DNA from 3 places in the Methylopila sp. 73B genome. Region 3 is predicted to be linked to each of the others. Evidence: riboswitches for the same ligand, from Rfam matches in the RefSeq annotation. Region 3 holds a riboswitch; each other region holds the start of a gene.
What was found. Region 3 has a riboswitch for thiamine pyrophosphate ahead of thiC (phosphomethylpyrimidine synthase ThiC). Riboswitches for the same ligand answer to the same signal wherever they lie in the genome.
Positions count from the first base shown of each region.

Region 1: another riboswitch for thiamine pyrophosphate. It lies ahead of thiO (glycine oxidase ThiO); the one in region 3 lies ahead of thiC (phosphomethylpyrimidine synthase ThiC).
Region 2: another riboswitch for thiamine pyrophosphate. It lies ahead of K244_RS0102490 (ABC transporter permease); the one in region 3 lies ahead of thiC (phosphomethylpyrimidine synthase ThiC).

Region 1 is NZ_JAFV01000001.1:1,510,535-1,519,997, forward strand. Features, by position in the region: gene pgl (6-phosphogluconolactonase) at 1-633, shown strand, start outside; gene edd (phosphogluconate dehydratase) at 932-2,740, shown strand; TPP riboswitch at 2,799-2,899, shown strand; gene thiO (glycine oxidase ThiO) at 2,950-3,963, shown strand; gene thiS (sulfur carrier protein ThiS) at 3,932-4,129, shown strand; gene K244_RS0107230 (thiazole synthase) at 4,134-4,904, shown strand; gene K244_RS0107235 (thiamine phosphate synthase) at 4,901-5,512, shown strand; gene K244_RS0107240 (hypothetical protein) at 5,647-5,901, opposite strand; gene K244_RS0107245 (amino acid ABC transporter ATP-binding protein) at 5,971-6,765, opposite strand; gene K244_RS0107250 (amino acid ABC transporter permease) at 6,786-7,928, opposite strand; gene K244_RS0107255 (amino acid ABC transporter permease) at 7,936-9,138, opposite strand; gene K244_RS0107260 (amino acid ABC transporter substrate-binding protein) at 9,240-9,463, opposite strand, start outside.
Region 2 is NZ_JAFV01000001.1:510,516-519,978, reverse strand. Features, by position in the region: gene msrP (protein-methionine-sulfoxide reductase catalytic subunit MsrP) at 1-73, opposite strand, end outside; gene K244_RS0102500 (DUF992 domain-containing protein) at 177-698, opposite strand; gene K244_RS0102495 (pyridoxal phosphate-dependent aminotransferase) at 815-2,017, opposite strand; TPP riboswitch at 2,320-2,423, shown strand; gene K244_RS0102490 (ABC transporter permease) at 2,414-3,238, shown strand; gene K244_RS0102485 (ABC transporter substrate-binding protein) at 3,262-4,197, shown strand; gene glp (gephyrin-like molybdotransferase Glp) at 4,482-5,729, opposite strand; gene selD (selenide, water dikinase SelD) at 5,726-7,963, opposite strand; gene K244_RS0102470 (hypothetical protein) at 7,960-8,346, opposite strand; gene K244_RS0102465 (hypothetical protein) at 8,427-8,894, opposite strand; gene K244_RS23410 (hypothetical protein) at 8,959-9,463, opposite strand, start outside.
Region 3 is NZ_JAFV01000001.1:145,548-155,010, reverse strand. Features, by position in the region: partial or broken gene rpsU (30S ribosomal protein S21) at 96-308, shown strand; gene K244_RS0100745 (tetratricopeptide repeat protein) at 526-1,383, shown strand; gene K244_RS0100740 (cyclopropane-fatty-acyl-phospholipid synthase family protein) at 1,391-2,644, opposite strand; gene thiC (phosphomethylpyrimidine synthase ThiC) at 2,830-4,689, opposite strand; TPP riboswitch at 4,770-4,879, opposite strand; gene K244_RS0100730 (DUF4239 domain-containing protein) at 4,985-5,743, shown strand; gene K244_RS0100725 (2,3-bisphosphoglycerate-dependent phosphoglycerate mutase) at 5,781-6,455, opposite strand; gene K244_RS0100720 (NAD(P)(+) transhydrogenase (Re/Si-specific) subunit beta) at 6,548-7,948, opposite strand; gene K244_RS0100715 (proton-translocating transhydrogenase family protein) at 7,957-8,400, opposite strand; gene K244_RS0100710 (Re/Si-specific NAD(P)(+) transhydrogenase subunit alpha) at 8,400-9,463, opposite strand, start outside.

The DNA of each region.
Region 1 (9,463 bases), 1.4 Mb from region 3:
GCCGACGCCCTGCGCTCCGCGATCTCGGACGGCGGCGCGGCGACGCTCGCCGTCTCCGGCGGCTCGACGCCGAAGCTCTACTTCCAGAAGCTCTCGCTGGCGGAACTCGATTGGGAGTCCGTCACCGTCACGCTGGTCGACGAGCGCTGGGTCCCCGAGAGTTCGGAGCGCTCCAACGCCCGGCTGGTGAAGCAGAACCTGCTCCAGAACGAGGCCCACGCCGCGAGCTTCGTCCCGCTCTACACCGGCGCGGCGACGCCTGAGGAGGGGATCCACGAGGTCGCCGAGCGCGTCGCCGACATGTCCGGCCCGATCACGGTCGCGATCCTCGGCATGGGCGACGACGGCCACACCGCCTCGTTCTTCCCCGGCGGCGACCGGCTGGCCTACGCCATCGACCCGACGAGCCACCTGCTGGTCTCGCCCATGCGCGCCGAAGCCGCCGGGGAGCCGCGCATCACGCTGACCTTGCCCGTGCTGCTCGCAGCCACGATGCTGGTGCTGCACGTGGAGGGCGAGGGCAAGAAGACGGTCCTGGAAACGGCCCTCGCGGGCAAGGACGCGACCGAGATGCCGATCCGCGCCGTCGTCGCCCACAGCCCGCACCCGCTGCAGATCGTGTGGGCGCCTTAAGTATCGGCCTTACGATGTCGGCTCAAATGCGATTGCTTCTGCTGGGAGCCGCGTCAGCGATCATAGCTACGGCTGGAGCGACCGTATTTCTGTTGGGTCCATCGGCTTTCCCTCACTTGCTTTACGTTGAAAGCCGATACATCGACTTGAGCGATCAGGCGCCGACGCCAGGCTACGAAGCGCTCATGCTGATTACTCTGGCCGCCATCGCGGTCGCCGCTTTGTCGTTTCTTGCATTGGCCATCCTCGCGCTGAGGAGGGCTATTGTGCGGATAGCATCAAGATCAGGGAGCCAGGCATGACCCTCGACGCCCGCATCGCAGACGTGACCGAAACGATCGTCGCCCGCTCGCGCGAGGGACGCGCGCGCTATCTCGAGGCCATCGAGGAGGCGGCGGCCAAGGGCCCTCACCGCGCGGCGCTGTCCTGCGGCAACCTCGCCCACGGCTTCGCCGGCTGCGGCGCGACCGACAAGGACGCGCTTAAGGGCCAGGTCGTGCCGAACATCGGCGTCGTCACCGCCTACAACGACATGCTGTCGGCGCATCAGCCCTACGAGCGTTTCCCCGACATCATCCGAACCGCGGCGCGCGCGGCCGGCGCGGTGGCGCAGGTGGCGGGCGGCGTGCCCGCCATGTGCGACGGCGTCACCCAAGGCCAGCCCGGCATGGAGCTGTCGCTGTTCTCCCGCGACGTCATCGCCATGTCGACCGCGGTCGCGCTCAGCCACGACATGTTCGACGCCGCGCTCTACCTCGGCATCTGCGACAAGATCGTGCCCGGCCTCGTCATCGGCGCGCTGGCCTTCGGGCACCTGCCGGCGGTGTTCGTGCCCTCCGGCCCCATGCCCTCCGGCATGACCAACGACGAGAAGGGCCGCATCCGCGGGCTCTACGCCGAGGGCAAAATCGGCCGCGCCGAGCTGCTGGAGGCCGAAAGCGCCAGCTACCACTCGCCCGGCACCTGCACCTTCTACGGCACGGCGAACTCCAACCAGATGCTCATGGAGATCATGGGCCTTCACCTGCCGGGCTCTAGCTTTGTGCCGCCGAACACCCCCCTGCGCGACGCGCTGACCACGGCGACGGTGAACCAGGCGCTCGCGATCACCCGTTCGGGCAACGGCTACGCGCCGATCGGCCAAATCCTGGACGAGAAGGCCTTCGTCAACGGCATTGTCGGTCTGAACGCCACCGGCGGCTCCACCAACCACGCGATCCACCTCGTCGCCATGGCGAAGGCGGCCGGCATCACGCTGACCTGGGACGATTTCGACCGGCTCTCGGCCGCGACGCCCCTGCTCTGCCGCATCTATCCCAACGGCTCGGCCGACGTGAACCACTTCCACGCCGCCGGGGGCATGGGCTTCCTCATCCGCGAGCTTCGCGGCGCAGGCCTGCTGCACGACGACGTGCTCACCGTCATGGGTCCGGGGCTCTCGGAATACGTCAAGGAGCCGACGCTCGTGGGCGAGGAGATCGTCTGGAAGGACATCGAGCCTCAAAGCGGCGACCTCTCGGTGCTGCGCCCGGTGGCCGAGCCGTTCCAGGCGGATGGCGGCCTGCGCCTGCTCGACGGCAACATGGGGCGCGCGGTCATCAAGGTCTCCGCAGTCGACCGCGATCGCTGGATCGTCGAGGCGCCGGCGCGGGTGTTCACGACGCAGGACGGGCTGGAGGCCGCGTTCCGCGCGGGCGAACTCGACCGCGACGTGGTGGCGGTGGTGCGCTTCCAGGGACCCAAGGCCAACGGCATGCCGGAGTTGCACCGGCTCACGCCCGCGCTCTCGGTGCTGCAGAAGCGCGGCCACAAGGTTGCGCTTGTCACCGACGGGCGCATGTCCGGCGCCTCCGGCAAGGTCCCGGCCGCGATCCACGTGACGCCGGAGGCCGCCCACGGCGGGCCGATCGGCAAGATCCGCGACGGCGACGTCATCCGCGTCGACGCCGAGACCGGCAGTCTGGAGGTTCTGGTGGACGCGGCCGAGTTCGCGGCGCGCGAGAACGCTTGGGAGGCGACCGAGCCGCAGTTCGGCATGGGGCGCAACCTGTTCGCCGCCTTCCGCGCGGCGGTGGGCCCGGCGGAACAGGGCGCGAGCGCCCTCTGAGGGCGACCTCCTTCTCGCTGCGGCAGGTTGACACAAGCGGCGGCGATCCCCATCGTCTCCTTACTCCGAGGGGCGCCCGCATGGGCTGAGACGGCGATCGCCGAACCCTTTGAACCTGATCCGGGTCATGCCGGCGAAGGAACGGGGCGCCTCTTCAAGACGCTTCCCGACGTTCGCCGGCGGTGACCCGCTTGTGAAAGCCGCACGCCATGGCCGCGCAGACGCGCGTCACCGTTCTCGGAGCCGGCGTCGCCGGTCTGACCACCGCCGTCGAGCTCGCGGAGCGCGGCGCGGACGTGACCGTGCTCGAACGCGGGGTGCGCGTGGGCGAGCGCGCCTGCTCCTGGTCCGCCGGCGGCATGCTCGCGCCCTGGTGCGAGCGGGAGAGCGCCGAGGAGGCGGTGATCGCCGGGGGCCAGGTGGCGCTCGACTGGTGGCCCGCGCATGTCGACGGCGTCGTGCGCCAAGGCACGCTAGTGGTCGCCCCTGCCCGCGACAACGCCGAACTCGCCCGCTTCGCCCGCCGCACCTCCCGCTTCGAGACGCTCGACGGCGACGGCGTCGCCGCGCTTGAGCCCGACCTCGCGGGGCGATTTCGCTCCGGCCTGTTCTTCCCCAACGAAGCCCACCTCGACCCACGCGCCGCGCTGGCGGGGCTCGAGGTCCGATTGGCGGCGCTCGGCGGCCGCATCCGCTTCGGCGTCGAGGCCGACGCCGAAGGCGCCGAAGGCGACGCCGTGGTGGACTGCCGTGGTTTTGCGGCCCGCGCCGCGTTCCCTGATCTCCGCGGCGTGCGCGGCGAGATGCTTGTCGTGCGCACCCCGGAGATCGCGTTCCAGCGGCCGGTGCGACTGCTGCATCCGCGCATCCCATTCTACGTCGTGCCCCGGGCCGACGGCCTGTTCATGCTGGGCGCGACCATGATCGAGAGCGCGGAGCGGCGCGGCCCCGTCGTGCGCTCGGTGGTCGATCTGCTGAATGCGGCCTATGCGCTGCACCCGGCGTTCGGCGAGGCTGAGATCGTCGAAACCCGAGCGGACGTGCGTCCCGCCTTCCCCAACAACCTGCCGCGCGTTGAAACCCGCGGCCGGGTCACTTACGTCAATGGTCTGTACCGACACGGCTTTCTGCTCTCGCCGGCCTGCGCCCGCGCAGCCGCGGAGGCCGTGCTGGGACCTAAGGAGATGAGCCATGAAGCTGATCGTGAACGGCGACGAGCGTGAGCTCGGCGTGCGCGATCTGGCCGAAGCGCTGCGCGCGCTCGACTACGACGACGCGATCGTCGCGACCGCCGTCAACGGCGACTTCGTGCCGGCGCGGGCGCGCGCCGCGACGGCGCTGAACGACGGCGACCGCATCGAGATCGTCTCGCCGCGGCAGGGAGGCTGAGGCCATGGAGCTCTACGGAGTCGAGATCGACTCGCGCCTGCTGCTCGGCACGGCGCAATACCCCTCGCCCGCGATCCTCGCCGACGCGGTGAGGGCCTCCGGCGCAGGGATCCTCACCGTCTCGCTGCGCCGCGAATCCGGGCGGCTGCGGGAGGGCCAGGACTTCTGGGGCCTGATCGCGGGGCTGAACGTGAAGGTTTTGCCCAACACCGCCGGCTGCCACTCGGTGAAAGAGGCGGTGACGACCGCGCAGATGGCGCGCGAGGTGTTCGGGACCAACTGGCTGAAGCTCGAGGTGATCGGCGAGGCCGACACGCTGCAGCCCGACGTGTTCGGGCTGGTCGAAGCGGCGCGTATCCTGACCGAGGACGGCTTCGAGGTGTTCCCCTACACGACGGAAGATCTCGTTGTGGCGGAACGACTTATCGAGGCCGGCTGCAAGGTCCTAATGCCCTGGGGCGCGCCGATCGGCACCGGCATGGGGCTCAACAACGTCTATGGCCTGCGGTCGCTCCGGGCGCACTTCCCCGACGTGCCGCTGGTCGTCGACGCCGGCATCGGCAAGCCCAGCCACGCCGCCGCCGCCATGGAGCTCGGCTACGACGCCGTTCTGCTGAACACCGCAGTGGCCAAGGCGGGCGACCCCGTCGCCATGGCCGGAGCGTTCAAACTCGCGGTCGAGGCCGGCCGGACGGCCTACCTCGCCGACCCGATCGAGCCGCGCGACATGGCGGCGCCCTCCACGCCCGTTTTCGGCCGCGCGAGCCTCGCATGACCCGTCGCCTCGACCCGTTCTACCCCGTCGTGGACAGCGCCGCCTGGGTGCGGCGCATGACCGAGGCGGGCGCGAAGCTCGTGCAGCTGCGTGTGAAGGACAAGCCGGAAGCCGTTCTTCGCGCTGAGATTTCGGACTCGCTTGCAACCTGCTCCGCGGTGGGCGCCGACCTCGTCGTCAACGACTATTGGGAGATCGCGATCGACCTCGGCGCGTCCTTCCTGCACCTCGGCCAGGAGGATCTTGACGACGCCGACCTCAAGGCGATCAAAGCGGCCGGGATCAGGCTCGGCGTCTCGACGCACACGCCGGACGAGCTCGACCGCGCGCTGTCCGTGGACCCGCACCACATCGCTCTCGGGCCGATCTGGCCCACCATCCTGAAGAAAATGCCCTTTGCGCCCCAGGGACTTGCGCGCATCGGCGAATGGAAGCGCAAGATCGGCGACCGTCCGCTGGTGGCGATCGGCGGGCTGACTCCGGACCGCGCCGCGCAGTGCCTTGCGGCCGGCGCGGACGTGGTGGCGGTGGTGAACGACGTCGTCGGCGCGGCGGACCCCGAAGCGCGCGCCCGCGAGTGGATCGAGCTGACCCGGACTGCGGCCTGACGCGGGCATGGCCCGGCTTTGCCCGGGCGCGCTGGTTAACTTAGCCGAGCAGGCGGTTAACGCGGGGCGACCTTCGGGTTAACCCCGGGGCACTCGACGCGAATGGTCGTCGTGGCGGCCCGCTCGCTTCCCTGTCACCCCATGCCGCCGTCGTTCGCCGCCGACAGGTCCTCGACCGAGGTCGCGCCGGGCGCCGGGTCCGGCTTCGGTTCGTCCTCCCCGGGCTTCCGCCGGAAGCCGGCGACCTCCGAGGCGTCGGGCGCGTCGACGTCCTGGGCGTCGTCCGGGCCCGCCTTCGCGCCCGGCTTCACCGCCGGCTGACGGGCGGCCTCGGCCTCGGAGAGGCCGGTCGCGGCGCTGGCGTCGTCGGGCTTGGGATTGTGCGTCATGGAACCTGTCTCCGGTCGGTCGCCTCTTGAAGGAAGCGCCGCCGGAGGGCGAAGGTTCCAGCCGGACCCTCAGTGCAGGATCTGGCTGAGGAACAGCCGCGTGCGCTCATGCTGCGGGTTGGCGAAGAAGGCGTTGGGCTCGTTCATCTCGATGATCTGGCCCGCGTCCATGAAGATCACGCGGTTTGCGACCTGCCGGGCGAAGCCCATCTCGTGGGTGACGCAGAGCATGGTCATGCCGTCGTTGGCGAGGCCGACCATGGTGTCGAGCACCTCCTTCACCATCTCGGGGTCCAGCGCCGAGGTCGGCTCGTCGAACAGCATGATTTTCGGCTGCATGCACAGCGCGCGGGCGATCGCGACGCGCTGCTGCTGGCCGCCGGAGAGCTGACCCGGATACTTCTTAGCCTGCTCCGGGATGCGCACCCGCTTGAGGAAGTGCATCGCGAGCTCCTCGGCGTCCTTCTTCGGCATCTTGCGCACCCAGATCGGCGCGAGGGTGCAGTTCTCGAGGATGGTGAGGTGCGGGAAAAGGTTGAAGTGCTGGAAGCACATCCCGACCTCGCGACGGATCTCGTCGATCTTCTTGAGGTCGTTGGTGAGCTCGGTGCCCTCGACGATGATCTGGCCTTTCTGGTGCTCCTCCAGCCGGTTGATGCAGCGGATCATCGTGGACTTGCCCGATCCGGACGGGCCGCAGATCACGATGCGCTCGCCGCGCTTCACCTTGAGGTTGATGTCCTTCAGCACGTTGAAGTCGCCGTACCATTTGGACATGCCGATGATCTCGACGGCGGTCTCGTTCGAGATCTGCGGCTTCTGGGCCGCGGGAAGTTCGGAAGCGTCGACGACGGACTCGGCCATGGGCGTGGCTCCTTGACGGTTCAGTGCTTGTGGCCGACGTCCAGCCGCTCTTCGACGAAGCGAGAGTAGCGGGACATGCCGTAGCAGAAGATGAAGTAGACGATGCCGGCGAAGGCGAAGCCGGTGTAGACGGTGCCGGGCGTCGCCCAGTTCGGATCGGCGAAGGCCGCCCGGATGATGCCGAGGAAGTCGAAGATCGAGACGATCGCGACCAGCGTCGTGTCCTTGAACAGGCCGATGAAGGTGTTGACGATGCCGGGGATCACCAGCTTCAGCGCCTGGGGCAGCACGATCAGGATCATCATCGGCCAGTAGCGCAGACCCATCGCCATGGCGCCTTCGTACTGCCCCTTCGGGATCGCTTGCAGGCCGCCGCGCACGACCTCCGCCATGTAGGCGGCGGAGAACAGCGACACGCCCACCAGCGCGCGCAGCAGGCCGTCGATGGTCCAGCCGGAGGGCAGGAACAGCGGCAGCATGTAGGTGGCGAAAAACAGCACGGTGATCAGCGGAACGCCGCGCCAGAACTCGATGAAGGCGATGGCGAAGAACCGCACCGCCGGCAGCTTCGACCGGCGGCCGAGCGCCAGCAGCACGCCGAGCGGCAGCGAGGCGACGATGCCCGTGGTGGCCACCACGAGCGTCACCAGCAGCCCGCCCCAGGCCCGCGTCTCGACCGGACGCAGCCCGAAGACGCCGCCGCTGAGCATGACGAAGGCGAAGATCGGGAACGCGACGAAGAACAGCAGCGCGTTCGCCTTCTTGTAGGGCGCGGCGGGCGTCAGCAGCGGCGCGATCAGCGCGGCGGCCACGAAGAACACGGTCGCCGGCCGCCAGTGCTCCTCCGCCGGATAGAAGCCATAGAGCATCTGGCCGAAGCGGGTGGTGATGAAGGGCCAGCACGCCCCGGTGCCCGGCGCGATGCAGGCCTCGCGGTTCGCGCCCGTCCACACCGCCCGAAGGACGAGGAAGTCGATCATGATCCACGCGACATAGACCGCGAGAAACAGGCAGACGATCGACAGCAGGGTGTTGGCGGGGCCGGCGAACAGGTTCTGCCGCGCCCAGCCCGAAAAGCCGACCAGCGAAGCCGGAGGCGGCTCGGGCTGCAGGATGTCCTTGCGGACGAAAGGCTTGCCGTGGCCGTAAGCGACGTCGCTCATGTCCGCCTCACCGTTCGATCAGCGCGACGCGCCGGTTGTACCAGTTCATGAAGAGCGAGGTCGCAAGGCTGATGACCAGGTAGCAGCCCATGGTGATCGCGATGATCTCGATGGCCTGGCCGGTCTGGTTGAGGGTCGTCCCGGCGAAGACCTGCACCAGCTCGGGATAGCCGATGAAGGCCGCGAGCGAGGAGTTCTTCGTCAGGTTGAGGTACTGGCTGGTGAGCGGCGGGATCATCACCCGCATCGCCTGCGGAATCACGACGAGCCGAGTCGACAGGCCGGACTTCAGGCCGAGCGAGGCCGCGGCCTCCGACTGGCCGTAGCTGACCGCGTTGATGCCGGCGCGGACGATCTCCGCGATGAAGCCGCCGGTGTAGATCGACAGCGCCACGACGAGGGCCGCGAACTCCGGCAGCAGGCGCGAGCCGCCGACGAAGTTGAAGCCTTTGAGCACCGGCGTTTCGATGGTCAGGGGGAAACCCACGAGGGCGAAGCCGACGAGCGGCAGTCCGATCAGCAGCGCGACCGACGTCCAGAACGCCGGGAACTGCTGTCCTGTCTTTTCGCGGCGGACGGTCGCCCACTTGTTGAGGACGACCACGCCGACGACCGCGATCGCCAGGGCGATGAAGCCGACGAGGCTGCCCTCGCCAAACACGATCCGTGGAATGTAGACGCCGCGGTTGTTGAGGAAGACCTCGCCGAAGATGGAGTAGCTGTTGCGCGCCGCCGGCATCGCGGCCAGCACCGCGAGGTACCAGAACAGGATGTGGAACAGCAGCGGCAGGTTGCGCGTCACCTCGACGTAGACGGTGCAGACCTTGCGCACCATCCAGTTCTTCGACAGACGGCCGACGCCGACGAGGAAACCGAGGATGGTGGCGAACACGATGCCGACGACGGCGACGAGCAGCGTGTTCAGAATGGCGACCAGCAGCGCCCGGCCGTAGCTCGACGACTCGCTGTAGGGGATCAGCGTCTGGTTGAGGCCGAAGCCGGCGGTCTGGTTCAGGAAGCCGAAGCCCGAGGCGATGCGCTGGTTGGAGAGGTTTTCCTGCGCGTTCCAGACCATCGCCCCGAGCACGAGCGCGACGACGGCGACCACGACGATCTGCGCCACGTTTCCCCGGAAACGCGCGTCGTTCCAGATGGACGAGGTCGATTGCGGCCGGTCCGCCGGCGCCGGGCCTTCATGCGTAATCGCCATCACACGCTCCAACTTCACGGCAGGTTCGACGCCCTACGAGACGCGAGCCCCGCTCCGCCCGATCGATCCGGGCGAAGCGGAAGCGCGACACGACTGTCGGATCAGCGGATCGGCGGGCCGTACTGAAGGCCGCCCTTGCTCCACAGCGCGTTCTTGCCGCGCTCGATCTGCAGCGGCGAGCCCTTGCCGACGCTGCGGTCGAACGCTTCGCCGTAGTTGCCGACCTTGCCCACGATGCGGGCCAGCCAGTCCTTCGACAGGCCGATCTGCTCGCCGAAATTGCCCTCGGCGCCGAGCATCCGCTTGATGTCGGGGTTCGGCGAGG
Region 2 (9,463 bases), 360 kb from region 3:
GGCTCAGGACCAGATGCTCGGGCGTCGCCTCGCTCTCGCGAAGGGCCCAACTCGGCGTGCGCTTGATCAACATGGCGGCCTCGGCTTCGTCCAGTGGCGTCGGTCAGGCTACGCACGAAAACGGCCGGGCGTTACCGCCCGACCGTCAGCATGGTCTCACGAGGTCGCGAACAGGCTCACACGGGGTCAAGGGTCAACGCGGCGTAGCCGGCCGACACGGCGATGCCGGTCTGGCCTTCGAGGCTGAGCGGCTGCAACGACACCGTGGTGCCGGAGCCGCCGACAAGCAGGTTCGCGCCGCCGCCGATCAGCGCCGTCGCGCTCGCGGTCGCGCCGCGGTACTTGCCCGCGAGGTCCCCCGGTCCGATGTCGCTGGAATGCGAAATCACCGCCCACTTCATGACGCTCGGGCCGGTCGCGCCGACGTCGACGCCGACCGTCGAGATGTGGCCGAGGTAGGCGTCGACGGGGTGGCGAGCGCCGATCGGCTTGTAATCGCACGCGAGTTCGGCGTCGGACCCGAGGATCCAGCCGATGCCGCCGGGCGAGCGGCAGCTCAGCGTGCCGACCTGCACGCCGGACTCGGCGGGACGCTTGCTGACGACCACGGACGGATGGCCGAAGTCGGCGGCGGACGCCGCAGCGGCGGTCGCGACAAGCGCGGCGGCTGCGAGAGTGGTTTTGAGCCGGATCGACATGACGTTCTCCAGAACTTGCGGTCCCCACCGCCTAACGCTGCAGCGCAGGCGATGGTTTCTGTCCGCGACACGGCCTTTTACGCTGGTCCCGACGCCGCCCTGCGCAGGACCGCGTCTCAGCGCAGCGACGCGCAGAACCGCTGGATGCGGCTGCAGGCCTCCTCCAGCGTTTCGTCGGCGGTCGCGTAGGAAATCCGGAAGTTCGGGCCGAGGCCGAAGGCTGAGCCGTGCACCACGGCGACGCCTTCGCTCTCCAGCAGTTCGGAGACGAAGTCCTCGTCGGTCGCGATGACCTTGCCGGACGGCGCCGTGCGCCCGATCGTGTCGGCGCAGGAAGGATAGACGTAGAACGCGCCTTCCGGCGTCGGGCAATTGAGCCCCTTCGCCTGGTTCAGCATGGAGACGACGAGGTCGCGCCGCCGCTCGAAGGCGGTGCGGAAGCCGGGCAGGAAGTCCTGGGGCCCGGACAGCGCCTCCAGCGCCGCCCACTGCGCGATGGTGCAGGCGCCCGAGGTCTGCTGGCCCTGCACCATCTCCATCGCCTTGATCAGCTTGTCCGGGCCGGCCGCGTAGCCGATGCGCCAGCCGGTCATGCAGTAGGCCTTCGAGACGCCGTTCATGGTCAGCGTGCGGTCGTAGAGCGCGGGCTCCACCTGCGCCGGCGTGGTGAACTCGAAGCCGCCGAACACCAGGTGCTCGTACATGTCGTCGGTCAGGATCCACACGTGCTCGTGCCGCAGCAGCACGTCGGTGATCGCCTTCAACTCCGCGCGGGTGTAGGCCGCGCCGGACGGGTTCGACGGCGAGTTGAACAGCACCCACTTGGTCTTGGGAGTGATCGCGGCTTCGAGCGCCTCGGGACGGACCTTGAAGTCCTGCTCCAGCGTGGTCGGCAGGAACACGGGCGTCCCGCCGTTGATCGCCACCATCTCGGGGTAGCTCACCCAGTAGGGCGTCGGGATGATGACCTCGTCGCCGGGGTTCAGCGTGGCAACGAAGGCGTTGTAGAGGATCTGCTTGCCGCCGGTCGCCACCAGCGTCTGCGTCGGCTTGTAGTCGAGCCCGTTCTCGCGTTTGAACTTCTGCGCGATCGCCTCGCGCAGGGGGGGGATGCCGGCGACGGGCGGGTACTTGGTCTCGCCGCGGCGGATGGCGTCGATCGCGGCGTCCTTGATGTTCTGCGGCGTATCGAAGTCCGGCTCGCCGGCGCCGAGGCCGATCACGTCGCGCCCCTGGGCTTTCAGGTCCCGCGCCTTCTGCGACACCGCGATGGTGGCGGAAGGCTTTACGCGCGAAAGCGTGTCGGCGAGGAAGGCCATCGGGAAGGCTCCGTCTTCAGGCGAAAATGACGGGGCGGACCCTAGGCCGCGGCGCGGGCCGGAGGCAAGACGCGGCGGCGCATGCCGGCCGCCGGTCAGGCGCGTCGCAGTCGCCCCCGCGAAATTTCCGCGACGGCCGCGGAACCAACCTCACCATCGGGCGTTCTGCGCCTGTGAACCCTCTAATACGGCCGAGCTTCCAACCCGGCTGAACGCATGAAACGCCGCCCGCGCCCCGGGCGGCGTTTTTTTTGACCCTCGCTCCCGTTGCGTGGCCCGGAGGGCTCGGCTAACGCTGTCGTCTCATCTCCATGGGGCGCCCACACCGGGCTGAGACGGCGGCGACGCCGGACCCATCGAACCTGATCCGGCTCATACCGGCGGAGGGATTGCGAGATGGCGGACGCCGCACATCGGCTCGTCGCCCCCTTGTCCGACACGACCGCAAGGCCCCGGCGCGCCCTCATGGCGTTCGGACGGCTGGCGGTGACGCTTGGCGTTCTGATCGCCGCCTGGCAGGCCTTCGTCACCCTGTCGGGCACGCCCCCGTTCCTGCTGCCGCCGCCGGCCCGCGTGGGCGCCGCGCTGATCGCGCAGTCCGGCTTTCTCGCCCGCCAGACGCTGACCACGCTGACCGAGATCGTCGGCGGGCTCGCGATCGGCGTGGCCGTCGGCGCGATCGCCGCGCTCGCCATCGCCACGCTCCCCGCGCTCCGCCGCTGGCTTCTGCCGCCGCTGATCGTGGCCCAAGCGGTTCCGGTGTTCGCGATCGCGCCGCTGCTCGTGCTGTGGCTCGGCTTCGGCCTCGGGTCGAAGCTCGCGATGGCGGCGCTGATCGTGTTCTTCCCCGTCACCTCGGCCTTCTACGACGGCCTGCGCCGGGCCGACCCGAACCTGATCGACCTCGCCCGTCTCTACGGCGCCTCGCCGCTGAAAACCCTGTTGCTGATCCGCCTGCCCTCGGCGCTGCCGGCCTTCGGCACCGGGCTGAAGCTCGCCGCCGCGGCCGCCCCCATCGGGGCGGTGGTCGGCGAATGGGTCGGCGCGTCGTCCGGCCTCGGCTTCGTCATGATCCACGCCAACGCGCGGATGCAGACCGACCTGCTGTTCGCCGCGCTCATCATCCTCGCCGTAGTCGCCGCCAGCCTCTGGTTCGCGGTCGACTGGGCGCTTGCGCGCCTCATCCACTGGTCGCCGGAGCACGGCCGCCGCGACTCCTGACCTCCGACCCCGAGCCCGTCCCGATGATCCGCCTCGCCCTCGCCTTCGCAGCCCTCCTGATCGCCGCGAGCCCCTCGGCCGCCGCCGAGAAGCTGGTGGTGCTGCTCGACTGGTATGTGAACCCCGATCACGCCCCGTTGGTCGTCGCCAAGGAGGGCGGCTTCTTCGCCCGCCACGGTCTCGACGTGGAGCTGATCGCGCCGGCCGACCCGAGCCAGCCGCCGCGCCTCGTCGCGGCGAAGCAGGGCGACGTGGCGGTGACCTACCAGCCGGAGCTGCACCAGCAGGTGGCCGCGGGCCTGCCGCTCGTGCGCTTTGCGACGCTCATCGACACCCCGCTCAACACCCTCATCGCGCTGAAGGACGGGCCGGTCAAGGATCTCAAGGACCTGAAGGGCAAGAAGGTCGGCTATTCCGTCACCGGCTTCGAGGATACGCTGCTGCTCGCCATGATGGAGACCGCGGGCCTGACGCGCGACGACGTCGAGCTCATCAACGTCAACTTCGCGCTCACCCAGTCGCTGATGGCGAAGCGCGTCGACGCGGTCGTCGGCGGCTACCGCAACTTCGAGGCCACGCAGATCCGTCTGGCCGGCGGCGAGGCGCGGGTGTTCTTTCCCGAAGAGAACGGCGTGCCGACGTACGACGAGCTGGTGTTCGTCGCCCACAGGGACGCAATCGGCCACGACCGCCTGAAGCGCTTCGTGGCCGCGCTCGAGGAGGCCACGACCTTCCTGCTGAACCACGACGCGGAGGCCTTCGCGCTCTACCTCAAGGGCCACCCCGACCTCAACGACGAGTTGAACACGCGCGCCTGGGCCGACACCCGGCCGCGCTTCGCCAAGAACCCCGGCCTGCTCGACGCCCGCCGCTATGCGCGCTTCGCCGCGTTCCTGAAGGCCAAGGGCATGATCAAGGACACGCCGGCGGTCGAGACCTACGCCGTCGACGTGCGGTAGGGGCAACCTCCAAACCACGCGAAAGCGCGAGCGTGCGATAAGGGCTTGATCGTCTGAGATGGAGCTCCTGCCGTTCCCGAAGGCTCATCGTTGGAGAGCCATGCTCTCTCCCCTCCCCCTTGCGGGGAGAGGTTGGGGGTGGGGGTGGTTGAGGATGAGCCTCTTAAGGAGAAACCGGGTTCAAACGTTCCGGGGGTCGCGACCGCTACGCTTCGTTCTGCGCCCCCCCCCCCCCTAGCCCCTCCCCGCAAGGGGGAGGGGGACAAAGACCGGCGTGCCTATCCTCACACCTCCAGCGCGGCCCGAAACGGCAGAAATCCGATGGCGTCGCCCGGCTTCACCTCGTCGTGGCCGGCCGGAATGACGGCGAGCCCGTCGGCGGCGATCAGCGGGGCGAGGCGGGCGGAGCCTCCGCGGCCGAGCTTCTCCACCCGCGGCAGCCCGGACGGATCGGTCCCGACCAGCGCGGCGGGGGCGAACTCGGTGCGGCCGCCGGGGCCCTTCTGGCCGAAGGCGGCGACGGCGGACAGCGGCGCGAGAGGGCGCGGCTCCAGGCCCGCGAGCCGCTCCAGCACGACGCGTCCGATCAACATCTGTCCGACCAGAGCCGCGAAGGGGTTTCCGGGAAGGCCGACCAGCGCCGCGCCGCCGACGCGCCCGGCGACGATCGGCTTGCCCGGCTTCAGCGCGACTTTCGCCAGCCCGAGCTGACCGCCCGCAGCGGCGACGGCGGCGGCGAGGTGATCCTCCTCCCCGACCGAGGTCGCGCCGCTGGTGACCAGGGCGTCGCAGCGCCGGCCCGCCTCGATCAGCAGGCGCGTCAGCTCCGCCGGGTCGTCCGGCGCGATGCCGTAGTCGATCACCTCGTGCGCCGGCGTCGACAGGATGCCGAGCAGCATCGGGCGGTTGGCGTCGTGGATGCGGCCGGGCGTGAGAGCGCGGCCGTGCTCGATGAGCTCGTCGCCGGTGGAGAGCAAACCGATCACCACCTTGCGCCGCACGGCGACCCGCTCCACGCCGGAGGCCGCCAGGATGGCGAGGTGGCGCGCGTCGATCAGGGCGCCGGCGGGAACCAGCAGATCGCCCACGCTCACGTCTTCGCCGCGACGGCGGATGTTAGCGCCCGGCTCCACCGCGGCGCGGAGCGCCACGACGTCGCCTTCGCGCGTCACGCGCTCCTGCATCACCACGGCGATCGCGCCTGGCGGCATCGGCGCGCCGGTGAAGATGCGGACCGCCTCGCCGGGCTTGAGCGTCTCGCGCGCGCCAGCCGAGCCGGCCGCGAGCCGGCCGCGGAGAACATGCCGCAGCCCGAGGTCGGCCAGCGCGTACCCGTCCATGGCGGAGTGATCGAACGGCGGCAGCGGCGTCGGGCTCATCGTCGGCTCGGCGGTCACCCGTCCGCGCAGCTCCGCGAAAGGCAGCGCCTCGACGCCGACAGGCCCCGCGACCAGCGCCGCGACCGTCGCCCGCGCCGCCTCGACCGAGAGCAGGCCAGGGTCGGCGCAGAGATCGAGCGTTGTGACCGTCACGCCGCCGAGCCCGTCACGAGGCGGATGTCCGGCCCGCCGTCGCGCGCCACGATCCGGCCGATGACGGCGGCACCTGTCGCGCCCGCAGCGTGGAGCGCGGCGACGCAAGGCGCGGCCTGATCGTCGGCCACGGCGGCCAGCAGCCCGCCCGAGGTCTGGGGATCGAACAGCAGCGCCTTCAGCCAGGCGGGAACGCCCTCCCCGCCGCCGATGCGCGGCAGGTTCGCGAGCGTCTGGGGCAGCGCGGTCGAGGCGAAGCCGCGCGCGGCGAGCTCCGCCGCCTCCGGCAGCAGGGGCAACGCCGCCGGGTCGATTTCGGCCGCGACCCCGCGGCTGGCGTCGAGCATCTCGGCGAGGTGCCCGATCAGGCCGAAACCGGTGACGTCGGTCATGGCGCGGCCGCGGTGGGACCGCAGCACCTCGACGTCCGCGGCCAAGGGGCGGGCCATCTCGGCCCACGCCGCCGCCATCGCCGCGGCGGGCGCCTGGGCGCGCATGTCAGCCGCGATCAGCACGCCGACGCCGAGCGGCTTGGTGAGCACGAGCCGGACGCCCGGCGTCAGCCCGCCCTTGCGGCGGCCGTCGCCCTCCGCCAGCCCGCCGGTCACCGCGACACCGAACGCCGGATCCGCGCCTTCGCCGGTGTGGCCGCCGATGATGGAGACGCCGAGCGGGTCGAGCGCCGCGCGCGCGCCCGCCATCATCTGGTAGAGCGCCTCCGCCTGCTGGGCCGGCGCGTCCGGCGGAAGCGCGGCGATGGCGAGCGCGTAGGACGGCCGCCCTCCCATGGCGAAAACGTCGCCGATGGCGTGGACCGCCGCGATCTTCCCGAACAGGAAGGGATCGTCGACGGGCGCCTTGAAGACGTCGACCGTCTGGAGCTCCAGCGCGCCGTCGCTCCGCCGGATCACCGCTGCGTCGTCGCCGACGCCGAGGATGACCTCCTCCGACGCGACGCCCGGTCCCAGCCGCCGCAGGGCCGCGGCCAGCGGCGCGGGGCCGAGCTTCGCCGCGCAGCCGCCGCACCGCATCGCCGGATCGTCGGAGACGGGCGCCGGACCCCGCACGCCATCCATCGCCGGCGGGTCGCGGTACATCGCGATCCAGCGGCGGTCGATCCAGTCCTTGAGCGTCCAGGCCCAGCGGCCGGCGGCGACGTAGCCGTTGCGGGTCGCGACCGCGGTGCCGTCGCCGCGGCCGATGAGCGAGAGGTGATCGGCCTGCGCCGTCAGCGGCTTGAGCCGCTTTCCTCGCGCGGCGCGTCGAAGGTTTGCGGCGAACGCCGGCCCCTGGCGCACGGCGTAGACCCCGGCCTTGGGCCTCGGCTGGCCGAGGACGCCCGCGCAGTCGCCGACCGCGAACACGCGGTCGTCCGCAGGGCTCGTCAGCGCCGACGTCACGGCGATGAAGCCGCCAATATCCTCCGGCAGTCCAAGCGCCTGCGTGATCGGGTGCGGCGCGGCGGCGGTCGCCATGAACGTCGCCTGGGCCGGCAGGCGCCGCCCGTCGTCCAGCGCGACCTCGCCCTCCTCCACCGCGGCGAGCCGCGCGGTTTCGTCGAGCGTGACGTTCGCTGCGGTCATCGCTTCGCGGAACAGCGCGGCGACCTTGTCGGGATAGCCCTGCAGCAGCGCGCCGCCGGCGAGAAGCGTGAAGCTGAAAGCTTGCGGGTCCAGCCCCGCCGCCTCCGCGTCGCGCCGGAGGCGGCGGGCGATCGACAGCGCGAGTTCGGTCCCCGCCGCCCCGCCGCCCGCCACGACCACGGACCGCGGACCATCAGGCCGGAGCGCGGCCAGCCGGAACGCCTCGAACCTCTGGAGGAAGGTCGCGATCGGCTTCACGGCGATCGCCCGCTCGGCCCCGGCGACGCCCTCAAGCCGGGGGGCGATGCCGACATCGAACGACACGAAATCGTAGGCGATCGGCGGCCGCCCTTCGAGGAGCACCCGGCGGTTCGCCCGGTCGAGCCCCGTCGCCGCGGCGCCGATCAGCCGCGCGCCGGTCGCGCGCGCGAGGCGCACCAGATCGATCATGATGTCGTCAGGCTGGTAGAACCCGGCGATCAGCCCCGGCAGCATGCCGGAATAGGGCGTCGTCAGCTCCTTGGCGACCAGCGTCAGCCGCACGCCTTTCTCCGGCCGCATCGCGAAGGCGCGCAGCACGTGGACGTGCGCGTGGCCGCCGCCCACCAGCACGATGTCGGTCGTGATCGGCCCCTGCGCAGTCGTCTTCATGCCGCCGCCCCGTCTTCGTCGATCCGCATGCGCCGGCCCCGCCTGTCGAAGAAGGCGCCCCCGTTGAGCGCCAGCCGGTCGTCGTCGATCATCTGCTCCACGCGCCGCAGTTCGATCCGCGCGAGCGGGTCTTCGATCGGCCCGCCGTCGGACGAGGTCGCCGTGAAGAACGCGGCCCCGTCCCAGGCGCCCGGCGCGGAGGCGAACAGCTTTCGAAGCTCGCGCCACGCCACCTCGTCGCCGATGACGTGCAGGAAGGTCGAGGCGACGGGCTTCGCGTCGTCGTCGGTGATCTCGACCAGTACGATCAGCGCGGTGAAGGCGCCGGTCTCGGCGAAGACGGCCTTCACCCAGGCGTCGAAGTCGAGGCCGTCAAAGGCCATGGCGGACCCCGGCCGAGGCGCTCCGGTCCACGACGCATCTTTCCAAGCGATGTCCCGGAGCCCAAACCCGCGCGGGAGCCTCAGAAGTCGACAAGAGGCGTCTCCGGCATGTAGCGGTCGAACAGTTCGGCGAAGGCGAGCCCCCGCGCGCCTTCGTACCAGCCTTCGAAGGCTTCGAGCGCCTGCAACGTCGCCGCCCCCGCCTCCTCCGGCGGCAGCGCGCCCGTGCGGGCGTCGTGGATCGCGTCCGCCAGCGCCGTCAGCGCGTCCAGCACCGGCTTGCGGGCCTCGTCGATCTCCTCCCACTCGAGCTCGGCCGCCGCGGCCGCGCGCTGCGCGACGTGGGACGCCTCGCGGTCCGGCGCCGCGGCGTCGGCGTCGACAAGCGCCTTGAGGAAGGCGTAGCGGCGAAACGCGCGGCGCCGCGCGGTCTCGCGACGCGCGGCCTCCTCCGCCACGCTCGCGCGAAACCGCTTCTCCTCAGCGTCGGCCGCCAGCGCCGTCTGCTCAAGCGCCGCGAGCGCGTAAGGCCGGTCCAGACCGGTCATCGAGGAGGCCTCTCCACTGAAAGGATTAAATATCAACTATTAACATCTTCTCCGGCAAGGCCGGTTACCTCCCATCAGCGCAAGCTGGGTATTTTCTGCTAAATTTTACAACACCCTGACTTCTTATATCCCATTCGCACAAACTTCGCACAACTTCTGACAGGATATACTGAGCGCCCATGACAACGTGACCGGTAACTTGGGGACTTGGTTGGCTCGCTTCATACCGATTCAAAACATATTTCGGCTGCCTATCGACCACTGCCTTCACACGTTCGACATCAAACGTGTGAATCTTACCCGCAATAAAATTGCAAAGCTTCAGCGTATCATGACCAAATTGCTTCCGCTCTCTGAGTTGATCGTCCGTAAGACCTAAAGCAGCGCCAGCCGCTTTAAGGGCCAGTTCGGTAGATAGCAATGCGCTTTGCACCGCCCCTCGCCCATCATACCCACCCGTAAGTATCGCCGCTGCAGCATGAAGATGTAATCGCGAATAATCGATATATCTATCTACTAGCTCGATTCCCTTATATGGATTTTTTATAATATGACTTCCATATTGAATA
Region 3 (9,463 bases):
GCGCCGACGGCGTGCGACGTCTTTTTGTTTTTTAGTTCACGCTCTGTCGCCGGCAGGGCGATCCGCCCTGAGACAAACGCTACCCGAGGCACGACGTGCAGGTTCTCGTTCGCGACAACAATGTCGACCAGGCCCTCAAGGCCCTGAAGAAGAAGATGCAGCGCGAAGGCATCTTCCGTGAAATGAAGCTCCGCGGACATTACGAGAAGCCATCCGAGAAGAAGGCGCGCGAGAAGGCCGAGGCCGTGCGCCGCGGCCGCAAGCTGGCCCGCAAGCGCGCTCAGCGCGAAGGCCTGCTGCCGATGAAGAAGAAGTGATTCGCTGATCCCGGGCGCCTGCTAAGGGCGCGCTGATCAACGAAATGAGCGTGAAACGCCCGCGGGATCCAGACCGGCGGGCGTTTTTGCGCTTTGGCCGCAACACTCGGCGACAAGCGGCGGCATCGCGGCGTTGGATCCGCAATCTCGCCGCAATCCGCCTGTGATTGGCGAGCCTCAGGGCGTCCAGCGGTAAGGTGGTGGGGATATGCGGCTTAGGGTCGACTCGAGCTTTCTTCTTCGCGCGGGAGCGGCGAGCCTGCTCGCCCTCTCGCTCGCCGCCTGCGACACGGTCGGCTCGGGCGCGTCGCTCGATCCGGACGCCTACGCGGCCCGCCAGTCCGACCTCGGCTCGCTCAGCCAGGTCGTCCAGCAGAACCCGAGCGACCCCGAAGCCTGGAACATGCGCGGCTCGGCCTACGCCCGCCTCGCCCAGTACGACAACGCCATCGCCGATTTCAGCCAGGCGATCCGCATCAACGGCGGTTTCGCCAAGGCCTACGCCAACCGTGCGCTGGCCTATCGCTCGCTGAACAAGACCGGCGAGGCCCTCGCCGACTACGACCGCGCGATCCAGGCCGATCCGAACTACAGCCCGGCCTATGTGGGCCGCGGCAATCTCTACCGCTCTTCGGGCCGCATGGAGCAGGCGCTCGGCGACTTCCAGCGCGCGATCGAACTCGATCCGAACAACGCCCAGGCCTGGCACAACCGCGGCCTGATCCATCAGGCGCAGGGCAACCACGACGGCGCGATCGACGACTTCACCAAGGCGACGGCGATCGCGGTGACGGCGGCTGAGCCTTACGTCGGCCGCGGCATGAGCTATCTCGCGACCAATGACCCGGACGCGGCGCTGGACGATTTTGACACCGCGCGCACGCTGAACCCCAAGTACATCGACGCCTGGATCGGCCGCGCGCTGGCCTTCGAGCGCAAGAACGACCTGCCGCGCGCCCGCGCGTCGTTCGCCCAGGCGCTCCAGATCGACCGCAACGACAAGCGCGCCACCGAGGGCTTCCGCCGCGTCGGCGGCAAAGCGGGCGTGACCTACTCCGAGGGCTGAACGCGGCTCACTCTGCGGCGGCCGCGAGGCCGCCGCAGCGCTCCTTCCGTTCGAGCGCGGCTTCCGTCATCTCGATGTAGCCGCGCGTCAGCGGAACCGCCTCCTGCCGGCGCGCGAGCTGCAGCTGGAACACCACCGCGCCCTGGTGGCGGAACGCCGCCTCGCAGGCCGCGAGATAGAATTCCCACATCCGGCAGAAGCGCTCGTCGTAGAGCCGCGCCGCCTCCTCGCGCCGGGCGAGGAACCGCGCGCGCCAGTCGCGCAGCGTGAAGGCGTAATGCAGACGCAGCACCTCGACGTCGGTGACCACGAGCCCGGCCCTCTCGATCAACGGCAGCATCTCCGAGAGCGCCGGCAAGGCGCCGCCGGGGAAGATGTACTTGTCGATCCAGGGATTGGTGAACCACGGGCCGTCCGAGAGCCCGATGGTGTGGAGCAGCATCACGCCGTCCGGCGCGAGCAGGTCGCGCGCCTTCTCGAAGAAGGCCCGGTACTGCGTCACGCCGACATGCTCGAACATGCCGACCGAGACGATGCGGTCGAAGGCGCCGTCCAGGGTGCGATAGTCGCGCAGTTCGAAACGCACCCGATCGGCCAGCCCGCCCTCCTCCGCGCGCCGACGGGCGAGCGCGAGCTGCTCTTCCGACAGAGTGACGCCCAGCACCTCGCGGGCGCCGGCGACGCCGGCGAGATAGAGCCCGAGCCCTCCCCAGCCGGAGCCGATATCCAGCACGCGCTCCCCGCCGTGGATCGCGAGCTTCGCCGCGATGTGGCGGCGCTTGGCCGCCTGCGCCTCCTCCAGCGTCATGCCGTCCCGGTCGTAGTAGGCGCAGGAGTACTGGCGGTCGTCGTCGAGGAACAGGTCGTAGAGCCGGCCGTCGAGATCGTAATGGTGCGCCACGTTCTGGCGGGAGCGGGTCAGGCCGTTGCGTTGCGCGAAGCGGCGAAGCGCGAACCGCAGCTTGTGCGAGAGCCGCACCGGGAGCGGCTCGGGCTTGCCCTTGAGCTCGCCCAGCAGCAGATCGAGCGCCTGGTAGATGTCGCCCTCTTCGACGACCAGCCGGCCATCCATGAAGAGTTCGCCCATCTTCAGATAGGGATCGAGCACGAAGGCCCATTGCGCCCCGCGGTCGGTGAAGCGAAGGGCGACCGGCGGGCCGGAGCCGTCGCCGAAGACGTGACGCGCGCCGGAGGCCATGACGACCGACAGTCGGCCGTGGCTCACGATGCGTCTCAGAATGCCTGCAAGCAACGACTCCATCAGCATGCTCCCGCACAAGCAAGGCGACGGCTTTCCGAGAGCAAAGTCCGAGCCAGACGTCCGGAAACGCTCGGGAAAACCATGGTCTCATGGTGAGGACGGCGGCGTCCGCGCGCCAGAGGGCGAGCCCCCCGACGCGCGGGCGCCGGCTATGCGTCAGGCGAAAAGCTTTCCTGTCGAGAAACTCAGGGGACGGTGGGCGCCGCGACGTAAAGCGCGCCGCCCTGGGCCAGAAACTCCTCCGACTTCGCCTTCATGCCCTCTTCCGCCGTGAACGCGACGTTCTGCGCCCTCACCTCCGCGCGCAGATCCTGCGTGATCTTCATCGAGCAGAACTTCGGCCCGCACATTGAGCAGAAGTGCGCCACTTTGTGCGCGTCCTTGGGCAAGGTCTCGTCGTGGAAGGCGCGCGCGGTGTCGGGGTCGAGCGAGAGGTTGAACTGGTCCTCCCAGCGGAAATCGAAGCGCGCGCGGCTGACGGCGTCGTCCCGGATCTTCGCCGCGGGGTGGCCCTTGGCGAGGTCCGCCGCGTGGGCCGCGATCCGATAGGTGATGACGCCGGTCTTCACGTCGTCTCGGTTCGGAAGCCCGAGGTGCTCCTTCGGCGTGACGTAGCAGAGCATCGCGGTGCCGAACCAGCCGATCATCGCCGCGCCGATGCCGGAGGTGATGTGGTCGTAGCCCGGCGCGATGTCGGTGGTGAGCGGCCCGAGCGTGTAGAACGGCGCCTCGCCGCAGACCTTCAACTGCTTGTCCATGTTGGCCTTGATCTTGTGCATCGGCACATGGCCGGGGCCCTCGATCATGACCTGGCAGCCCTTGCCCCAGGCGATCTGCGTGAGTTCGCCCAGCGTCTCCAGCTCCGCGAACTGCGCGGCGTCGTTGGCGTCGGCGATCGAGCCCGGCCGCAGGCCGTCGCCGAGTGAGAACGAGACGTCGTACTTCCGCATGATGTCGCAGATGTCGCCGAAGCGCTCGTAGAGGAAGCTCTCGCGGTGCCCGGCGAGGCACCAGCGCGCCATGATCGAGCCGCCGCGGGAGACGATGCCGGTGACGCGATCCGCCGTCAGCGGCACATGCGCGAGCCGCACGCCGGCGTGGATGGTGAAGTAGTCGACGCCCTGCTCGGCCTGCTCGATGAGCGTGTCCTTGAACACCTCCCAGTCGAGCTTCAGCGGATCGCCGTCGACCTTCTCGAGCGCCTGGTAGATCGGCACGGTGCCGATCGGCGCCGGCGCGTTGCGCAGGATCCAGGAGCGGATGTTGTGGATGTTGCGCCCCGTCGAGAGGTCCATCACCGTGTCCGCGCCCCAGCGGAGCGCCCAGACCAGCTTCTCCACCTCCTCGGCCGCGCCCGAGGTGACCGCGGAGTTGCCGATGTTGGCGTTGACCTTGACCAGGAAGTTCCGGCCGATCGCCATCGGCTCCAGCTCGACGTGGTTGATGTTGGCCGGGATGATCGCCCGGCCCCGCGCGACCTCGGAGCGCACGAACTCCGGGGTGACGAAGGCCGGGATTTCGGCGCCGAAGTCCTCCCCGTCACCCCGCCGGAGGCCCGCGCCTTCCAGCGCCTGTTCGCGGGCGAGGTTCTCGCGGAAAGCGACGTAGACCATCTCCTCGGTGACGATCCCGGCCTTCGCAAACTCGTACTGGGTGACGAGCTGGCCGGCGGAGGCCTCGCGGATCGCGCGCGTCGCGGGACAGGGCGCCACCAGCCGATCGGCGGAGACGTTGCCGTTGTCTTCGGGCTTCACGGCGCGGCCGGCCACGACGGTGTAGCCGCGGGCGGCGATCCAGCGCTCGCGCACCGGCGGCAGGCCGGCGGCGAGATCGACCGCGACGTCGTCCTCGGTGTAGGGGCCGGACGGATCATAGACCCGCACCGGCGGCTCGTTCGGATCGCTCAAGCCGATCTCGCGGAACGGCACCCGGAGCTCAGGGTGCGACTTCGGCGAGGCGTAGACCTTGCGCGAGCCGAAGATCGGCCCGGTGGTGACGCTGGTCGGCGCGGCTTTCGCGTCTTTCGGAGGGATGTGGACGTTCAATGGGAATCTCCTCGAGCGTTTCTCGTTGGGAGATCCGGATTCTGACGATTGTCAGGGAGAGCCCGGACGCGGACGCCCCTTGGCTTATCGGTTCCCGTCCCTTCGCCGGCATGACCCGGATCAGGTTCAAAGGGATCGGCCTCTGGCCATCTCAGTCCCGCATCGCAGCGGGACGCCCCTCGGAATGGCGCGAGGGTAGAAGCGGCCGACGGGGATGTCGAGACGCCGTCGTCGCTGCTAGCGTGACTGTGACGAGAGGCTCCGCGATCGCGGGCCCGCAATCTGGCGTACTCGAATGATCGAGCACCTTGTCGCCCTGGCGACCTTTCTCGGCCTCGTCCTCGCCTCGTTCGGCTGCCTGGCCTTCCATCCGCGCCTGCCGGAGCGCCACCGGAACGAGGAGACGCACAACGTGGTGCGGCTCACCGCGAACATCTTCGTGGTGATGACGTCGCTGGTGCTCGGCCTCCTCATCAACTCGTCGAAGACGGCGTTCGACGCCATCGACCACAACGTCCACGCCTTCGCGACCGAGCTCATCCTGCTCGACCGCACCTTGCGGGCCTATGGGCCGGAGACGGCGGACGCCCGCGCAAGGCTCGCGGTCTACGTCGAGCGCGCGATTGAAGGCACGTGGCCCACCACCGACGCGGCGCCGGTGGTCGAGGACGTTGCGGCCGAGAAGCTGCTGGACGACGTCGGCGCGGCGCTGCGCGACCTCCACCCGGCCGACGACGAGCGCGCCGCGTTGAAGATCGAATGGCGGCAGCGCTTCCAGAAGGTCATCGAGCTGCGCTGGGCCCTGATCGAGCATTGGGACGGCACGGTGCCGGCCCCGCTGCTCGCGGTGCTGACGGCGTGGCTGACGCTGATCTTCGCAAGCTTCAGCTACCGCGCCCCGGCGAACGCCGTCGTGATCTCGACGCTCGTGGTCGGCGCCGCGCTGATCTCCAGCGCGTTGTTTCTCATCCTCGACATGGACTCGCCGTTCACCGGTTCGATCCGCGTGTCGCCGAGCGCGATGGAGACGGCGCTCGCGCACATCCGGCGGTAAGGACAAGCGCTCAGGACGCCCGACGCCCCGCGTCGCCTCAGGCCGCCGGCGGACCTTCGGCGAGATCGCCTGACGGCAGGCGCGCCTTGACGAGCCGCTCGCCGTCCTCGGCCAGCGTGTAGATCAGGATCTGCGCGGTCCCGATATTCACGTCTTCGATCGTCTCCGGATCGATGCCGTCGAGCCGCATGAGCATCGAGCGCAGCGCGTTGCCGTGCCCCACCAGCAGCACGCAGCCTCCGGCGCGGACGGCCGGGGCGATCGCGCGCCCATAGAAGGGCCAGACGCGCGCGGCCGTCATGGCGAGGCTCTCCCCGCCCTGCGGAACCGCGTCGTAGGACTTGCGCCAAATCCTGACCCGCTCAGGCCCGAAGCGCTCGCGCGCCTGCGTCTTGTTGAGGCCCGCGAGCGCGCCGTAGTCGCGCTCGTTCAGCGCGGAGTTCCGAACCACCGGCAGGTCGGACTGGCCGAGCTCTGCGAGGATCAGCTCCATCGTCTGGCCGGCCCGCTGCAGCACGCTGGTGAAGGCGTGCGTGAAGCGGAACCCCAGCCGCCCGAGCTGCCGCCCCGCGGCGCGCGCCTCCTCCTCGCCGCGGGCGGTGAGCGCGGGATCGCGAAGACCCGAAAACAGGTCCTGTTCGTTGTCCTCGCTCTGCCCATGCCGGATGAGGACGAGACTGCGAGAAAGATCGGTGATCATCGGGGTCGTCATGCCGTTTTGGAGGTCTCGGCGCAGCATCGCACAAACGAAAAGGCCGGGCGTAATGGCCCGGCCTTCCCACGTGGTCGTATCGTCGTCGCGGCTCAGAGGCTCTTGACGATGCTCTCGGTCATCTTCTTCGCGTCGCCGAACAGCATCATGGTGTTGTCGCGGAAGAACAGCTCGTTCTCGACGCCGGCGTAGCCCGCCGCCATGCCGCGCTTGATGAAGAGCACTGTGCCGGCCTTCTCGACGTCGAGGATCGGCATGCCGTAGATCGCCGAGGTCTTGTCGGTCTTGGCGGCCGGGTTGGTGACGTCGTTCGCGCCGATGACGAAGGCGACGTCCGCGCCCGAGAACTCCGAGTTGATCTCGTCGAGTTCGAACACCTCGTCGTAGGGCACCTGGGCTTCCGCCAGCAGCACGTTCATGTGGCCCGGCATACGGCCCGCGACCGGATGGATGGCGTACTTGACCTCGACGCCCTCCTCCTTGAGCTTTTCGCACATCTCGCGCAGCGCGTGCTGGGCCTGGGCCACCGCCATGCCGTAGCCCGGCACGATGATGACCTTGGACGCGTTCTTCATGATGTAGGCCGCGTCCTCGGCCGCGCCCTGCTTCACCGGGCGCTGTTCGCCCCCGCCGGCCGCGGCCCCCGAAGCCGCGCTGTCGCCGCCGAAGCCGCCGAGGATGACGGAGATGAAGCTCCGGTTCATGCCCTTGCACATGATGTAGGACAGGATCGCGCCCGACGAGCCGACCAGCGCGCCGGTGATGATCAGCGCGAGGTTGCCGAGCGTGAAGCCGATGCCGGCCGCGGCCCAGCCGGAGTAGCTGTTCAGCATCGAGACGACGACGGGCATGTCCGCGCCGCCGATCGGGATGATGATCAGGAAGCCGAAGGCGAGCGAGGCCAGCACGATGAGCCAGAACACGAAGTGGCTCTCGGTCAGGACGAAGATGATCGCCAGGACGATGATCAGGGCGGCGAGGCCGCCGTTGATCAGGTGCCGCATGGGCAGCATGATCGGCTTGCCGGACATGCGTCCGTCGAGCTTGGCGAAGGCGATCAGCGAACCCGTGAAGGTGATCGCGCCGATCGCGACGCCGAGCGCCATCTCCACCAGCGACTGGCCATGGATCGAGCCCGGGAGCCCGATACCGAAAGCGTCGGGCGCATAGAGCGCCGCGGCCGCCACCAGCACGGCGGCGAGGCCGACGAGCGAGTGGAACGCGGCGACAAGCTGCGGCATCGCGGTCATGGCGATGCGCTTCGCGGTCACCGCGCCGATCGCGCCGCCGACGCCGAGGCCGGCGATCACGAGCACCCAGCCGCCGAGGCCATGGGGCGGCGAGACAAACAGGGTGGTCAGGATCGCGAGCGTCATGCCCGCGATGCCCATGGCGTTGCCGCGGCGCGACGTCGCCGGGCTCGAAAGCCCCTGCAGCGACAGGATGAAGAGGACGCCGGCGATGAGGTAGAGGATCTGGACGAGGTCGGTCATCGGTCCCGTCAGCCCTTCTTCTTGTACATGCCGAGCATGCGCTGGGTGACGAGGAACCCGCCGAAGATGTTGATCGAGGCGAGCACGAGGGCGACGAAGCCGAAGCCGCGAGCCCACCACGGACCGGAGCCGCCGGCGAGATCGACGCCGACCGCGAGCAGCGCGCCGACGACGATGACGGACGAGATGGCGTTGGTGACCGCCATCAGCGGCGTGTGCAACGCGGGCGTCACGCTCCACACCACGTAGTAGCCGACGAACACCGCCAGCACGAAGATCGCGAGCCGGAACACAAAGGGGTCGATGACCCCGCCGGACGCGCCATGGAGCGCCGCGCCCGCGGCGTCGGCGATCTGGTCGGCGTAGCCCTGGGCGGCGGCCGCCGCGTCACGGGCGGCGTCGGCCGCAGCCTGCGCGCGGTCCGCGGCCTCTTCAGGAGACAGGACGGCCATCAGTTCGCCTCCGCCGGTTTCGCAATCGGATGGATGACGGCGCCGTCGCGGGTGAGCGCGGTCGCCTTGACGAGCTCATCGTCCCAGTTGACGGCGAGCTCCTTGGTCTCCTTGGAGATCAGGGTCTCCAGGAAGGACGACAGGTTCTTGGCGTAGAGCGCCGAGGACGAGGCGGCGAGACGGCCGGGGACGTTGAGATGCCCGACGATCTTGACGCCGTCGATCTCGACGACCTGGCCTGCGACCGCGCCTTCGACGTTGCCGCCGCGCTCGACCGCCAGGTCGACGATCACCGAACCCGGCTTCATCGACTTGACCATCGCCGCCGTCACCAGCCGCGGCGCCGGACGGCCCGGGATCAGCGCGGTGGTGATGACGATGTCCTGCTTGGCGATGTGGGCCGCCACCAGTTCGGCCTGCTTGGCCTGGTACTCGGCCGACATCGGCTTGGCGTAGCCCGCGGCCGTCTCGGCCTGCTTGAACTCGTCGTCCTCGACGGCGACGAACTTGGCGCCGAGCGAAGCGACCTGCTCCTTGGCGGCGGGACGCACGTCGGTCGCGGACACCACGGCGCCGAGGCGGCGGGCGGTCGCGATGGCCTGCAGGCCCGCGACGCCCGCGCCCATGACGAAGGCCCGGGCCGGCGGAACGGTGCCGGCGGCGGTCATCATCTGGGGCATGGCGCGGCCGAACTCGGCCGCGGCGTCGATCACGGCGCGGTAGCCCGCCAGGTTCGCCTGCGACGACAGCACGTCCATGACCTGCGCGCGGGTGATGCGGGGCATCAGCTCCATGGCGAAGGTGGAGACGTTGGCGGTGGCGAGCGCCGCGATCGCGTCGGCCTGGCCGTAGGGGTCCATCGTGCCGATGACGAGCGCGCCGGGCTTCAGGCCCGCGACGTTCTCAGGCGACGGGCGGCGCACGGTGAGCAGCACGTCGGCGCCGGCGAGGGCGTCGGCGCGCGAGGCGGCGATTGTGGCGCCGGCCTCCTCGTAGGCGGCGTCGGTGACGCCGGAGGCGACGCCCGCGCTGGTCTCGATGCTGATGTCGGCCCCGAGGCCCT